DNA from 2 places in the Terrabacter sp. NPDC080008 genome. Region 1 is predicted to be linked to the other one. Evidence: riboswitches for the same ligand, from Rfam matches in the RefSeq annotation. Region 1 holds a riboswitch; the other holds the start of a gene.

Region 1 (7,760 bases):
TGAACCGCTCGGTGATGGTCCGGGCCTTGTCGACCTCCTTCTGCGGCACCATCGGCTTGTCGAGCCCGCGGGCGGACTGGCCGACGAACGACAGCGCCATGACGGCGGCCCGGGCGAGGTTGTCGCGCACCTCGTCGGCGTCGATGTCGAGCGTCGGCTTGAAACCCCACACGGGCGCGAGCATGGCGAGCGCGGACTGGACGTCGACGCGTACGTCCCCGGTGTGCACGGGCAGCGGATAGGGCTCGGCGGGCGGCAGGCCCGGGTCGAACTCGTTGTCGACGAGCAGGCCCCACACGTGGGCGAAGTCGACGTGCCCGACGAGGTCGTTGATGTCGACGCCGCGATAGCGCAGCGCCCCGCCCTCCTTGTCGGGCTCCGCGATGGTGGACTCGAAGGCGATGACACCCTCGAGGCCGGGCTTGAAGTCGGGGTCGGGCGTGCTGTCGGCCATGTCGATCCTCGCTGTCCAGGCGGTACCACCGCGGTGTGGAGACCCAGCGGCAGCCGAGGGCCCGCGTGTCGGCTCTGGCTGCCAGACTCACCGTATGCCGTCAGCCGCCGACCAGACGATCTTTGGTGACGCACTTTTCAGCACCCGAGACCAACATCACGACGGGGTGCGCTTCGAGGGCACCGACTTCACCGGCGCGCACGCCGAGGGGCACACCTTCCTCGAGTGCTCGCTCGTCGGTGCCACGCTCGACGAGGCGCACCTGGCGGGCTCGCGCTGGTCCGAGTGCGAGTGGGAGCGCGTCGGTGGCGTGGGCCTGAACCTCGCCGAGGCGAGCATCGTCGAGACCACGGTCGAGGGCTGCCGCCTCGCCGCGGTCTCCGCCTGGAGTTCGACGTGGCGCGACGTCACGGTCCGCGGCGGCAAGGTGGACTTCCTCAATCTCCGTGGGGCCCGGCTCAAGGACGTCGCGTTCGTCGACTGCGTCGTCGGGGAGCTCGACCTTCAAGAGGCAAGCATCGACGGGCTGACCTTCGAGGGGTGCACGCTGGTCGCGCCGACCTTCGGCCGGGGGACGTATGCCGGCCTCGACCTCTCCGGGGCCACGCTCCGTTCGCCGGTGGGGCTCGCCGCCCTCAAGGGCGCGACGTTGAGCCGGACGCAGGTCATCGACCTGGCCGACGCGCTGGCCGCCGAGCTCGGCATCCGAGTGGCGGACTGACTCCCCGAGCTCAGTTGATCTGGTTGGGCCTGCCCCGGCGCAGGGCCGTGGCCGCGGCGTCGCGGGCGCGGTCGGTGGCGCTGAGCCTGTCCTGCGGGCGGATGCGCTTGGTCAGGTCCGCGCCGGCGGCGAGCGTCGTCAGGGGCAGGTCGATCTCCGGGTGCACGGCGACCGGCTCGTCACCGTTGAAGACGAGCCAGTGGGCGGCGTCGCCCTTGTAGACCTTGAGGATGCTGCCGTCGGTGAGTGAGGTCGCATGGCTCATCGCGAGCCGTCGGGCACGCTCGCTGGAGACGGCCTTGTTGACGGCGTCCTTGGCCGGCTCGCGCAGTGCCTGGGTGGCCACCCAGATCTGGGGGCCGTACTTGATGCCGAGCTTGAGGGTCTGGGTCACGAGCTTGCCCTTGCCTGCCATGGGCCAACCCTAGTCTGACCTCATGGACACCCCAGCCTCCCGACGACCGTCCGCCGCTGCCGGTGCGCCGGACGGTCTCGCCGCCGTACGCCGCGTCGACTACTCCGGCGACGGGCTCGTCGAGTCCGACGTCTCCGACTCCCCGTTCCTGCAGGCGCGAGAGTGGATCGACGCCGCCGTGGCCGCCGCGGCCGAGCGCGAGGACGTCCCCGAGCCCACCGCGATCTCCGTCGCGACCGTCGACCCCTCCGGCGCCCCCGACGTGCGCACCGTGCTCATGCGCTTCTTCGACGAGCGCGGACCCGGCTTCGTGACCAACCTCGACTCGGCCAAGAGCCGGCACCTCAGGGCGAACCCCCGGGTGGCGGCGGCCCTGACGTGGCCGTCCCTCTACCGCGCCATCCGTTTCCGGGGCACGGCGCAGCTCGTCGAGCGGGACGAGGTCGAGGCCTACTTCGACTCGCGGCCCTACGGCTCGCGTCTGTCGGCGTGGGCGTCGGACCAGTCGAGCCCCGCCGCCGACCGGGCCGAGCTGGAGCGCCGGTGGCAGGAGGTGCTCGAACGCTTCCCCGACACCGGGGGAGCACACGACGTGCCGGTGCCGGACTTCTGGGGCGGCTGGCGGGTGCGCTGCGACGAGGTCGAGTTCTGGGCCGGTCGGCGCAACCGCCTGCACGACCGCATCGTCTTCCGCCGCACGGGCGAGGGCGACCTCGCGGACGCCTCGGCCTGGGAGCGGCTGCGGCTGCAGCCCTGACTTGGAGCGGGACAGGGAACAGGGCAGTCCGACGAGGTCGGACTGCCCTGCTTCATCCTTGGTGTGGATGGGGCGCGACTATCGCGTGGCCACCTCACACGGTCCGGAAGAAATCACTTCTCGGATCACCTCCCTTCGGTCTCGACCCTTCGACGTTACGTCGCGGTGTGGCGGGGCGGCAAGACCATTTACGCCGAATGTCGTCGAGCTTGCGCCGTGGCGTACGTCCGGTCGGTCGGCAGGCGGATGACGGTGCCGGACCGACGCGGCGCGGCGACGCCTCCGAGGACCAGGAGGAGCAGCACCGCCAGCTCGAGGTAGGTCGCGTAGCTCGCGACGGCGGCGTACAGCGCCCTGCCGCGGTCGAAGTCCACGCCGAAGAGCACGGCCAGGACAGCGGCAGCCACGAAGCCGGCCGCCCAGAGCCGCGCAGGGGTGGCCCACGGGACCCGCGCCTCGAACGACGCGGAGGCGTCCGGGGCCACCCGCGGAAACAGCGCCACCCAGACGACGTAGCCCATCGACTGGGCGAAGGCGAACACGACCAGCACCCGGACGGCGACCGCCGGGCTCGTTCCAGGGGGAGCCAGCGAGGCCAGCACGGAGTGGCCGTCACCCACGACGCTGCGCACGATGCCCGGGTCGGCGCTGAACCCCGAGCGCCCTGCGCCGGCGAGGAGGGCGAGGGGCACGACGACGGCCCAGAGCACCTGCACGGCCCGGAAGGCGAGACGCCCGCGCGGCGAGGTGATGCGACGCGACCAGTCCCAGAGGAAGAGCAGGGGCGCGAGCAGGTGCAGGTGCGTGAGCACGAGGAAGTAGTAGGAGGGGAACGCCAATGACGCGGCGGCCACAGGGGCCAACGCGGCCCAGGCCACGACCCGCCGTCGGCCCGCGAGCCCGTGGTACGCGGCGACGCCGAGGACCGCGCAGCCGAGGACGATCTCGGCCAGCCGCCCCGAGCCAGGCGCCACGCCGGCGATCAGCCTGCAGCCGGCCACCCCGGTGACGAGCACGGCGAGCAGGTGGAGGAACGGCCGGGTCAACAGCCCCGAGAAGCGGCCGACGAGATAGCGGAGCTCGAGGACGACGCCGAGCAGCCCGAAGAGGATGAGGCCCACGACCGCCGTGGCCATCGGTGCCGCGGACGCCAGCAGCAGGGCTGCCACGGCGGCGGCGAGCACCAGCAGGGTCACGGTGCGCGATCGCAGCACCGGCCCCGTCTCGGTCGTCACCTCGCCGCCAGTCACCCGCCCATGCTGTCGACGGCCCGGCGGTGCGGCCACCCGAGTAACCCGATCGTTAGGGTCCTGTGGCGTGACCGAGACTCAGTCGGAGAGCCCGCGACAGGGGGCCGGCAGCCTGCGCGCGATCGCGCTGTCCGCGTACGGCCCGACATTGCTCGGCTCGATGGGTGCGGGCGCGGTCACGCCCATCGTCGCCGTGTCGGCGCGCGAGCTGGGCGCCTCGGTCGGGACGGCCGCCCTGCTCGTGGCCATGCTGGGCGTGGGTCAGCTCCTCGGCGACCTGCCCTCGGGCGCGCTCGCCGCGCGCATCGGGGAGCGCCGGGCGCTGCTCATCGCGGCCGTCGTCGAGGCCGTCGGGATGGTGCTCGCCGCCCTGGCCGGCGGGCTTGTCGTGCTCTTCGCCGGCGTGCTCGTCGTCGGGCTGGCCGGCTCCCTCTTCGGGCTCGCGCGGCAGGCCTACCTGACCGAGGCCGTCCCGGTCGCGATGCGCGCGCGGGCGCTGTCGACGCTCGGCGGGGTCAACCGCATCGGCTCCTTCGTCGGTCCGTTCATCGGCTCGCTCGTCATCGTGCGCTGGGGGACGGAGTCGGCGTACGCCGTCGGCGGGGTCGCGAGCACGGCCGCCTTCGTCCTCGTCCTCCTCGCCCCCGACATCACCGCGCAGGCGCACCGGGTCGTCGGGCGCGGCGTCCCGCGCAGCGTGGCGTCCGTGCTGCTGCAGCACCGCCACGTGCTGCTCACGCTCGGCACCGGCGCGATGTGCGTGGCCGGGGCCCGTGCGATCCGGGAGGCGCTCATCCCGCTCTGGGCCGAGTCGGTGGGCTTCTCGCCCGCGCAGACCTCGCTCGTCTTCGGCGTGGCCGGCGCCATCGACATGGCGCTCTTCTACCCCTCGGGGTGGTTGATGGACCGCTACGGCCGGGTCGCGGCGGCGGTGCCGAGCATGGTCGTGCTGGGGCTGGGGATGGCCGTGCTGCCATTCGCCACGAGCCTCGTCGCCGTCACCGCGGCTGCGTCGGTGCTCGGGCTGGGCAACGGCCTGGGCGCGGGACTGATCATGACCCTGGGCGCCGACGCGTCACCGGCTGACGGCCGGGCGCAGTTCCTCGGCGGCTGGCGCCTGTGCGCCGACGTGGGAAGGGCAGCGGGCCCGTTGGCGTTGTCCGGGCTGAGCGCCGTGCTCTCGCTCGGCGCGTCCGCGGTCGTCCTCGGCGCGGGCGCCCTCGTCGGGGCCGGCTGGCTGCGCATCTGGGTGCCGCGACACGACCCCACCCGGGCACCGGCGCCGGGCGGGCTCTGACCGCTGCCCGACTCTGAGAGGGTATGACCGTGACCGACCTGATCGACACCACCGAGATGTACCTCCGCACCATCTTCGAGCTGGAGGAGGAGGGCATCGTGCCCCTCCGCGCCCGCATCGCCGAGCGTCTCGGCCACTCGGGCCCCACGGTGTCGCAGACGGTGGCGCGCATGGAGCGCGACGGCCTCGTCGCCGTCACGGGCGACCGTCACCTGGAGCTGTCCGAGCGCGGCCGCCTGCTGGCCACCCGCGTCATGCGCAAGCACCGCCTCGCCGAGCGCCTCCTCGTCGACGTCATCGGCCTCGAGTGGGAGTACGCCCACGACGAGGCCTGCCGGTGGGAGCACGTCATGTCCGAGAAGGTCGAGCGCAAGATCCTCGGCCTCATCGGGGAGGGCCTCGAGTCGCCGTACGGCAACCCGATCCCGGGTCTGGCCGAGCTCGGCGTGGAGCAGGAGCAGGACTTCCTCGCCGGGCTGCGCACCTTGGCTGCCGTCGTGGGCGACGACCCGTCCGTCGTGACGATCCGGCGCATCGGCGAGCCGGTGCAGGTCGATCCCGAGGCGCTCGCGCTGCTGACCAGCGCCGGTGTCGTGCCCGGCGCGCGGGTCGAGGTGGTGCGCGAGGGAGGCCGCGTCCTGGCAGTCCGGGAGGGCGGCGAGCCGTCCGCCGGGGTGTCGCTGCCCGACGACGTCGCGGTCCACGTCTTCTGCCAGGCCGCCTGACCTCGTTTACGCGATCCCGGAAAAGTCTTTGACTTCCCGTGTCCTGAACGTGACAACCGATGGGGTGCTTGGGTACGGTTGGCCCCACTTGCTCTCCCCGTCGAGCAGGTGCCCCGGGTCGGACCGCCTAGTCCTGCCATCGACCCGAGGCTCGGCACGAACCGCATGGCAGGAGCGGGGGAACCACTTTCTGCGGACGTCGTGAGACGTCCTCGGGGTGAAGCCCTCCGTGGACCGATATCGGTCCGAGCGAAGGCCGGGCTAGTACCTCCAGCCCGAACCCGACAGCTCACCTCGCCGGCGTCGAGAGGTCAAACGTGGCTCAGAACGTTCCCGGGCGCCACCGCGCCCCCGGTCGCTTCAGCGCGCTCGCGGAGCTGAAGACGATCGCCAAGGAGTCTGCCCAGCCCGCCGTCAAGGGTGCCGCCATCGTGGCCGCCTCCGGTGGACTCGTCGCCTCGTTCGCCGGCACGGCGAACGCCGCCGACGGATCGAGCAGCGTCGTGGCGGCCCCGGCCGCCGTCGGTCCCGCGGCCGGCACCCTCACGGCAGGCAACGCCCTGTCGGCCATCGGCTTCGCCAAGCCCGCGCTCAAGCAGGCCAAGGCCGCGCCGGTCGTCATCGAGGACATCGCGGTGAAGACCCAGCGCGCCGAGCAGAAGGCCGCCGAGGAGGCTGCGACCAAGGCCGCCGCGGACCGCCAGGCCGCCTCGCAGCGGGTGTCGCGCTCCGCCGAGCGGGTTGCCCTGAACCCCGCCCCGGCTGCGGACTCCGCTCCGGCTCCCGCCCCCAGCGCCTCCGGCATCGTCGGCATCGCCCAGTCGCTGTTCGGCATCCCGTACGTCTACGGCGGCACCACCCCGTCCGGCTTCGACTGCTCGGGCTTCACCTCCTACGTCTACCGCCAGGCGGGCATCTCGATCCCGCGCACGGCGTCCGCGCAGCAGGCGGCGGCGACCCGGGTCAGCAGCCCGAGCCCCGGTGACCTGGTCTTCTTCGGCTCGCCGGCCTACCACGTCGGCATCTACGTCAGCCCCGGCCGCATGATCGACGCGCAGCGTCCCGGCACCACGACCGGCAACCACTCGATCTGGACCACGCCGTCCGGCTACGGCCGCTTCTGAGCGCCGCCTCTCGCACACACGCCCTGTGCCCCCACCGCATCGCGGTGGGGGCACAGCGCGTTCCCCGGCTCGTCCCGTGGCCCGTGGTTGACTGACGTGATGACCGTCCAGCCTGCCGCAGAGTCCACGACCCACATCGAGCTCGACCTCTGGAGCGACCTGGTCTGCCCCTACTCGTGGGTGGCCAAACGCCGTCTGCAGGCCGCCATCGCGGCCTTCGAGCGTCCGCACGACGTGACGGTGCGCCTGCGCGCCTTCGAGCTCGACCCCGACGTCCCGGTTGGCGGGTCGGTGCCGGTGCGCGAGCACCTGTCGGTGCGCTACGGCGGGGGAGACGCGGGAACCGGGCGGCTGATGAACGCCAAGGCGTCCGAAGAGGCCCAGGCCGACGACCTCGTCTTCGACTGGGACCGTGCGGTGCGGGCCAACACCTTCGACGCTCACCGGCTGTGCGCCCTGGCCGGTGAGATGGGTGGGCCGGCCCTGCGCTCTGCCGCCGACGAGCGCTTCCACGCCGCCCACTTCGGCGAGGGCCTGGCCATCGACGACCACGAGGTCCTCCAGCGCCTCGCCGCCGAGTGCGGCCTCGACGAGCGGCGGGTGGCTGCCGTCCTCGCCTCGGACGAGTACGCCGAGCAGGTGCGTGCCGACGAGCGCGAGGCGCGGTCGATGGGGGTCACCTCCACGCCCTTCGTCCTGGCCAACGGGTATGCCGCCCTGTCGGGTGTGAGGCCCGTCGACGACTACCTGGCCCTCCTTCGCGGCGTCGCCACGCAGTCCGTCTGACGGGGTCCGTCGGCCGACGGGGTCACGGCGGCCCGCGGCGGCATGACGTGACGGCGGCGCCCGCTACGGGGCCGCCTGACCCGGGGACGGCGGGAGGGCGGCATACGCCCTCGCGGTGTCGAGCAGGTCGGGTGGGCCCTCGTCGACCGGGACCACCTGGCTGAGGCGGGTCAGCTCGATGACTGCGCGGATCGGAGCGGCGCGGGGGACCACGAGGCGCAGCTCCTGGCG
Region 2 (7,760 bases), on a different contig from region 1:
CGAGCAGGAGACCTTCCTGCATGTTTGTGCTGGTCAGAGAGCTGGCGAGGGGACTCGAACCCCTAACCCCCTGTTTACAAGACAGGTGCGCTACCGATTGCGCCACGCCAGCACGCCCGCGGCACGAGCCTGCGGACGGGCGAAAGCGTAACGGAGCCCCGCGGCATACGCCCAAACGACGGCCGCCGGCGGGCGCGGGCCGGCCGGGGACAGAAGAACGGCCCCGCGCAACCCAGGGGTTGGTCGCGCGGGGCCGTCCGGCTCAGTTCTACCAGCAGGTCAGGGAAGGCGGAGCACCTGGCCGACGAAGATGAGGTTCGGGTTGGTGACCCGGGCCCCGTTCGCCTTCCACAGCGTCTTCCAGCCACCGCGCACGTGGTAGCGCTCGGCCAGCTGGCCGAGGGTGTCGCCGCTGCGGACGGTGATCTGCCGGCCCGTGGCGGTGTTCCTGGCCGTGTTCGTGACCGTCGGGGCGGCGGCGTACGTCTTCTTCTTGCTGACGGACTTCTTGACGGTCGACTTCTGGACGGTCGACTTCTTGGTGGTCAGCGGCGCACGCTGCGTGGAGCGGGAGACGCTGATGTTGCTCGAGGTCGCACCGCCGTTGGAGCGGCTGAGGCCGGCACGCACCGAGCAGACGGGCCAGGCGCCGGGGCCCTGGCCGGCGAGCACGCGCTGCGCCACGGCGATCTGCGCGTCACGCGAGGCGAAGTCGGCGCGCGAGGCGTAGGCGCCGCCGCCGTAGCCGAGCCACGTGCTCTTGGTGAACTGCAGGCCGCCGTAGAAGCCGTTGCCGGTGTTGATGTGCCAGTTGCCGCCGGACTCGCACGCGGCGACCGCGTCCCAGACCGAGGACGCCTTGGCCGAACCTGCGGTGGCGAGGCCCCCGACGATGGTGGCCGCTCCGGCGATGCCGACGCCCGCAAGGCGCTGCTTCACAGAGATCTTCTTCGCCGCAGCATGCTTGGACAGGTACTGCATGGTTGGGTGTTTCCTTCCTGACGTGCGCCTGCGGGGTTAGCTGTCGGGTTGGGGCGTCAGGTGCCCTGTCGCAGAAGCGACTTCACCCCCAGGCCAGATGCCACCTCGCGCTTCTTCGCGTGAGTGTGCTCTGACCGCACTGGGTCCCCCGTCCTCGCCCGGCCCACGGGTGTGGGCTACATCCCTGGCTGGCGAGGCTCGGCGCGCTCAGGGAACGGATTTTTGGGTGTCCATGTGAAGTTGTGGGGAGCGGCCGGCCCAAGCCGGACGCGACGAAGCGGAACGGGACGACGAGTCGATCCCCCCCTTCCGGCCCAAGAGCCGGGTGCCGCCGAGCACTGACGGTACGTGAGGTTTCAACGCCACACAAGCCGAGTCGAGACAATTTCGTGATCTTTTCGTCGCCCACCGGTCTGGGGTGATGCGGTACGCCCACACGAGGCCCACGGCCCGCTCACGAGCGACACACAGGGGGCGTACGCGTGGAGCGCGCCATCGAAGGGCCCACTCAGCCCGCTCGGGCTCCCGTGCAGGCCGTGCCTGTCCGACCGGTCAGCGCCCGAACGGGCTGGCGCTGAAGGGGGTCCAGGTGAAGCTCATGCCGTGCCGCAGCGCCGTCAGCGCCGCCACCGCGCCGAAGACCACGAGCACACCCGAGACGACCTGTCCCGCGACGCCGCTCGGCACGATCGTCCGCGCCATCGAGCGAGACCCTCGCCGCAGCGACGCCCCACCGGGGCCCCACCAGAGCATCAGCAGGCCGATGGCGCCACCGACGGCCAGCGTTGCGGGAGAGCCGGGCCCGAGGTCACCACCCTGGGCTCCCGCGAGCATCAGCGCTGTTGCGAAGACGCCGGCGAGCGCCACGGCGACCGGCAGCAGCAGTCCCACGACCGTCGCGACCGCACCGACGACGAGGTGCCAGGGGCTCGAGACCACGGCGAACGGCACGTCGCTGCGGCGCCGGCCGAAGTCGTAGCGCCGCAGCACCAGGGCGGTCACCGACCGGTCGGTGGCACGGGCCAGGGCAGACAGCATGGCGATCGAGACGAGCGCCACCCCGGGCCACGCCATCAGCGTGCCCACCCAGGCGACCGCCACGGCAGCGAGCAGCCCGGTGCGAGTGGGCAGCCCGATGCGCGGGTCCCCCTCGCGCTGGACGGGCTCCTGGTCCTCCCAGCCGTCCTCGTCGTCCCACGGACCGTTGGGGCCGGCGTCGTCGTCCCAGCCGCGCTCGTGGGACGGCGGCGGCACCGGAGCGGGCACCCGCGGCCGGGTCGTCGGGGGCGCCCACCGAGACGGCGCGGGCGGGAGCTGCGCGGCGACCGGGTCGAGCGCCGGCTGGACGGCGGTGTGCACCCAGGGCATGACGGCCGTGCCGGCGCCCTCGACCACCTGTGTGTCACCCGGCGTGGCGGACCGCCCGTCGTCCCACAGTCCACCCCGGGGCGTCGGCACGATGGCCGCCTGGCCCGCGGCATACGCCTCGAGGGCGGCGATGACCTCGTCCGCGTGGGGGCGCTGGCGCGGGTCGGGCGACAGCGAGGCGCGCAGCAGCGGCACGAGGCGGGGGTCGACCCCGTCGAGGTCCACCTCGCCGGCCCGGACGCGGGCGAGCACGGCATCCATGCGCCCGCGCCCGAACGGCGGACGACCCGACGCGGCATACGTGATCGTCGCGGCCCAGCCCCACCAGTCGGTGGCGTCGGTGATGGCCGCGCCCTCCACGAGCTCGGGTGAGAGGTAGCCGGGCGTGCCCATGACGAGACCGCCGACGGTGTGGCGCACGTCGTCCTGCAGGTGGGCGATGCCGAAGTCGATGAGGACGGGGTCGCCGTCCTCGAGCAGGACGTTGCCGGGCTTGATGTCGCGGTGCACGACGCCGCAGGCGTGGATCGACCGGATCGCCTCGGCGATGCCGCGCGCGAGCCGCAGCAGGTCGGCCGGTGGCAGGGGGCCGTGGTCCTCGACGACCTCGTCGAGGGCAGGACCGGGCACGTAGCGGGTCACGAGGTAGGGCCGCGGCGCCATGACGTCGGCGTCGATGACGCTCGCGACGCGGGCGTCGCGGATGCGCGAGAGCGTGTCGACCTCGCGGGAAAGCCGCTGGCGCGCGTCGGCGTCGTGCGCCACGTGCGAGCGCAGCACCTTGATCGCCACGGCACGGCCGCGCGGGTCGAGGGCGAGGTGCACCACGCCCATCCCGCCCTCGCCGATCTCCTCGATGAGGCGGTAGGGGCCGATGCGCTGCGCCGACGCGGGCCGGGTCGGGGCGGCCGCGGTGGGCAGCGCCCCGGTGCGCGTGCCGGGCCGGGGGCTCGGCACCCGCGCGGTCCGGTCGTACGCAGTCATGCCCCTACGGTATGCGACTGCGGCGCGGTCGCCGGGACACTCCCGAGGCGCGCCCCGAAGTGTCCGGCTTCCGGCCGGTCAGTGGCTGATGTAGTCGCGCAGCTGGTCGCGCTCGGACTGCAGCTCGGCCAGCCGGTGCTTGACGATGTCGCCGATCGAGACGATCGCCGTCAGCCGTCCGGCCGGATCGACGATGGGCACGTGGCGCACCCGCTCCTCGGTCATCGTCCCGGCGAGGTCTGCGACGTCGTCGTCCGCAGAGCCGGTCGTGACGTCGCTCGTCATGATCTGCGAGACCGGGCCGTCGAGCACGCCGGTGCCCGTCGAATGGAGGTGCAGCACGACGTCGCGCTCGCTCACGATCCCGTCGATGCTCGTCCCGTCCGTGCTCACCACGACGGCGCCGATGCGGTGATCGGCCAGCAGGGCGAGCAGGGTCGAGACGCTCGCATCGGGCTGGATGGTGATGACCTCGCTGCCCTTGTGGCGCAGCACGTCCGAAATCTTCACGGCGACTCCTTCACCTTGTGGATGCGCCTCCGGCGGCCCACCCCAACACGCCGAGGTGCGCCGGAGATGCCCTGACTCGACCCTAGAGCCGCACCGCACCCGGCCGCCAGACTTCGCTCGTTAGAGTGAGACGCGATCGCGTCCCTCGTGCCGCGGGCCGGTGCTCGTGGACCGGCACCCGTCCCATCGGGTATGCGGCAACCGTCCTCGAGTGCAGGAGTTGATTGCGTGTCGTCCGACCGGCCGACCTACGACCTCGTCATCGCGGCCAACCGCCTGCCCGTCGACAAGGTCGTCACCGACGACGGCGAGGTGGAGTGGCGGCGCAGCCCCGGCGGCCTCGTGACGGCCATGGAGTCGGTGATGCGCTCGCAGCCGGGCGCCTGGGTCGGGTGGGCCGGAGACGCCGGCGACGCGCCCGAGCCGTTCGAGGAGGACGGCATCTACCTGCACCCGGTCCCCCTGTCGGCCGAGGACGTGCGCGACTACTACGAGGGCTTCTCCAACGACACCCTCTGGCCGATCTACCACGACGTCATCGTCCCGGCGAGCTTCCACCGCGAGTGGTGGTCGAGCTACCGCCGGGTCAACCAGCGCTTCGCCGAGGCGGTCGCCGAGGTGGCTGCCGAGGGCGCCACCGTCTGGGTTCAGGACTACCAGCTGCAGCTCGTCCCGGCGATGCTGCGCACGCTGCGCCCCGACGTGCGCATCGGGTGGTTCAACCACATCCCCTTCCCGCCCGTCGAGCTCTTCGCCCAGCTGCCGTGGCGCACCCAGCTGCTGAACGGCCTCCTCGGCGCCGACTTCCTCGGCTTCCAGCGCCAGGCCGACGCCCGCAACTTCATCCGCGCCTGCCGCCAGCTGCTCGGGGCGGCGACCCGGCGCGACCGCGTCACGGTCGAGGGCGAGAACCGCCAGGTGCGCGCCGCCGCCATCCCGATCTCCGTCGACTTCAAGGGCCTCGAGGAGCTCGCCAAGCGGCCCGAGGTGATGGCCCGCGCCAAGGAGATCCGCGAGAGCCTCGGCAACCCCGAGGTGCTCATGCTCGGCGTCGACCGGCTCGACTACACCAAGGGCATCCGGCACCGGCTCAAGGCCTACGAGGAGCTGCTGTCCGAGCGGCGCCTCGGGCCACCCGAGGTCACCCTCGTGCAGGTCGCCACACCGAGCCGTGAGCGCGTCGACGCCTACCGCATCCTGCGCGCCGAGATCGAGCAGACCGTGGGCCGCATCAACGGCGAGCTGGGCAAGATCGGCGCGCCGGCCGTGCACTACCTGCACCACTCCTACCCCCGCGAGGAGATGGCGGCGCTCTTCCAGGCGGCCGACGTCATGCTCGTCACCCCCCTTCGCGACGGGATGAACCTCGTCGCCAAGGAGTACGTCACCTGCCGCCACGACCTCGGCGGCGCCCTGGTGCTGTCCGAGTTCACCGGCGCCTGGCACGAGCTGCACCAGGCCTTCGCGTGCAACCCACACGACATCGAGGGCCTCAAGCAGACGATCCTGCGCGCGATCAACACCCCGGCCAAGGACAAGCAGCGCATCATGAAGGCGCTGCGACGCCGGGTGTCCGACCACGACGTCCAGCGCTGGGCCGCCCGCTATCTCGCGGCGCTGGCCGCCGCGCCCGAGCTGCCGGCGCCCGAGCCGCGCGAGCATCCCGTCCCCCACGCCGAGGAGACCCCGCGGATGCCCGAGCCCGACAACCGCACCCGGGCCCGCTCGTGACCCACCAGGCCGCGCTCGAGGACGCCCTCACCCGCGCTGCGGCGGCACCTTGCGTGCTCGTCGCCACCGACTACGACGGCGTCCTGGCGCCCCTTGTCACCGACCCGATGCAGGCCACTCCGGTGCCCGGCGTCATCGACTCGCTGCGTTCGCTCGCCGCGCTGCCCGACGTGCACGTCGCCGTCGTGTCGGGGCGCGACCTCGCCACCCTGCGCACCCTCACCGGCCTCGAGGAGGACGAGCCGATCGTGCTCATCGGCAGCCACGGCGCCGAGTCCTCGAGCGAGGCCGTGCGCGAGGCCATGGCAGCCGCGTCCGTCACCCCCGACGACGAGGCCACGCTCGCCGAGCTGCGTTCCGACATCGAGGCGCTCGTCAAGGAGAGCCATCCACAGGCCAACATCGAGCTGAAGCCGGCGGCGGTGGTCGTCCACGTCCGCGGCCTGCCGCCGGAGGTCGGCGACGCCGCCATCGCTGACGCACGTCGCGTCGCCCTCGACCACCCGGGGGTCAAGGTGCTCAAGGGCAAGTCGGTGCTCGAGCTCTCGGTCTCCCATGCCGACAAGGGCTCTGCCGTCACGGCGCTCGCCCGCAACCTCGACGCGAGTGCCCGCCTCTACCTCGGCGACGACGTCACCGACGAGGACGCGTTCGCCCGCCTGCGACGGACCGACGACGTCACCGTCAAGGTCGGCACCGGCTCGACCGCGGCCCGCTACCGCGTCGACGACGAGTCCGCCGTGGCCGAGCTCCTGACCCGGCTGCTCGACTCCTGCTCGGCCGCCCACCCGGCGAGCTGAGCCACGCGGCTTGCCCGGCGGCACACGCCCCCGGGCCGCGTCCACGACCCGACCGCTCGGGTATGCCGCCCTGCCGTCCCCTCGGTCAGTGGCGCCGCACGGCCCCCGTCGAGCCACGGACGACCAGCTCGGGACGGAAGACGTACTCCGCTCTGGGAGAGGGTTGCCCGGCGATCTCGTCGAGGAGCGCGCGCACCGTCGCGGCGCTCATGGCGTTGACCGCCTGGCGCACCGTCGTCAGCGGGGGGTCGGTGAAGGCGATGAGCGTCGAGTCGTCGTAGCCGACCACCGAGAAGTCGCGCGGCACGTTGAGCCCGCGCTTGCGCGCCTCGCGAATGGCCCCGAGCGCCATGAGGTCCGACCCGCACACGACCGCCGTCGCGCCGCGGTCGAGCAGGCGTCCCGCGGCGGAGGCGCCGCCCTCGACCGAGAAGAGCGAGCGCTCGATGAGGTCGTCCACGTCGGAGCGGCCGGTCAGCTCCTGCATCGAGTGGCGGAAGCCGGCGATCTTGCGGATCACCGGCACGTAGCGGTCGGGCCCGACGGCGAGGCCGATCTCGCGGTGGCCCAGGCTCACGAGGTGCTCGAGCGCCAGACCCATCGACGCGACGTCGTCGTTGCTGATGAACGGCGCGTCGACGCCCTCGATGTAGCCGTTGACGAGGACGAGCGGCAGGTTGCGCTCGCGCAGCGCGATGTAGCGGTCGGGCTTGCTCGTCGTGTCGGCGTGCAGGCCGGAGATGAAGATGATGCCCGCGACACCGCGCTCGAGGAGCATCTGGACGTAGTCGTCCTCATGCACTCCCCCGGCGACCTGCGTGCAGAGGACCGGCGTGTAGCCGTTCTGCGCCAGCGAGTTCTCGATGATCTGCGCGAAGGCCGGGAAGATCGGGTTCGTCAGCTCGGGCACGATGAGCCCGACCAGCCCGGCACTCTTGCGGCGCAGGCGACTCGGGCGGTCGTAGCCGAGGACGTCGAGGGCCGTGAGGACGGCCTGGCGCGTCGACTCCGCCACGCCGGGCTTGCCGTTGAGCACGCGCGAGACGGTCGCCTCGGACACATTCGCCTGGTCGGCGATGTCACGCAGACGTGCCTTCACGTCACCTCCCCCTTCGTCGGACGTGCCGCGGGCCGTCGTCGGCCGGGCGCCACGTCCAGATGCTGACCCCGGGCCCGGAAGCGCCCAGTGTGACAGCAGTGCCGTCGACCTTGGGCGCAGGTCCGTAGAGCGGCGAGCCGTTCTCGACCCCGGCGAGGTGCCGGGCGTCGAGGACGACCGGCTCGTGGGCGGCCCGGGCGACGTGGACCAGGGCGACCTCGTCGAGCGTCTCGCGGAGGTAGACCATGGCGTCGCCCTCGGCGTGGACCCAGCGGAGGCCGCCGGTG

Evidence for each region. A riboswitch is a leader RNA that binds a small molecule or an ion and turns the genes downstream of it on or off. The one in region 1 is predicted to bind cyclic di-AMP.
Region 2: another riboswitch for cyclic di-AMP. It lies ahead of AB0316_RS05760 (transglycosylase family protein); the one in region 1 lies ahead of AB0316_RS14585 (C40 family peptidase).

The regions. Positions count from the first base shown of each region.
Region 1 is NZ_JBFBLC010000004.1:442,965-450,724, forward strand. It holds gene AB0316_RS14550 (citrate synthase 2) at 1-454, opposite strand, end outside; gene AB0316_RS14555 (pentapeptide repeat-containing protein) at 549-1,175, shown strand; gene AB0316_RS14560 (hypothetical protein) at 1,186-1,590, opposite strand; gene pdxH (pyridoxamine 5'-phosphate oxidase) at 1,613-2,347, shown strand; gene AB0316_RS14570 (hypothetical protein) at 2,536-3,597, opposite strand; gene AB0316_RS14575 (MFS transporter) at 3,665-4,894, shown strand; gene AB0316_RS14580 (iron dependent repressor, metal binding and dimerization domain protein) at 4,924-5,619, shown strand; cyclic di-AMP (ydaO/yuaA leader) riboswitch at 5,769-5,934, shown strand; gene AB0316_RS14585 (C40 family peptidase) at 5,937-6,743, shown strand; gene AB0316_RS14590 (DsbA family oxidoreductase) at 6,843-7,529, shown strand; gene AB0316_RS14595 (STAS domain-containing protein) at 7,593-7,760, opposite strand, start outside.
Region 2 is NZ_JBFBLC010000001.1:1,214,332-1,222,091, reverse strand. It holds tRNA gene AB0316_RS05765 (tRNA-Thr) at 40-112, opposite strand; gene AB0316_RS05760 (transglycosylase family protein) at 280-981, opposite strand; cyclic di-AMP (ydaO/yuaA leader) riboswitch at 990-1,195, opposite strand; gene AB0316_RS05755 (serine/threonine-protein kinase) at 1,534-3,333, opposite strand; gene AB0316_RS05750 (CBS domain-containing protein) at 3,412-3,843, opposite strand; gene AB0316_RS05745 (trehalose-6-phosphate synthase) at 4,072-5,574, shown strand; gene otsB (trehalose-phosphatase) at 5,571-6,374, shown strand; gene AB0316_RS05735 (LacI family DNA-binding transcriptional regulator) at 6,460-7,473, opposite strand; gene AB0316_RS05730 (glycoside hydrolase family 13 protein) at 7,475-7,760, opposite strand, start outside.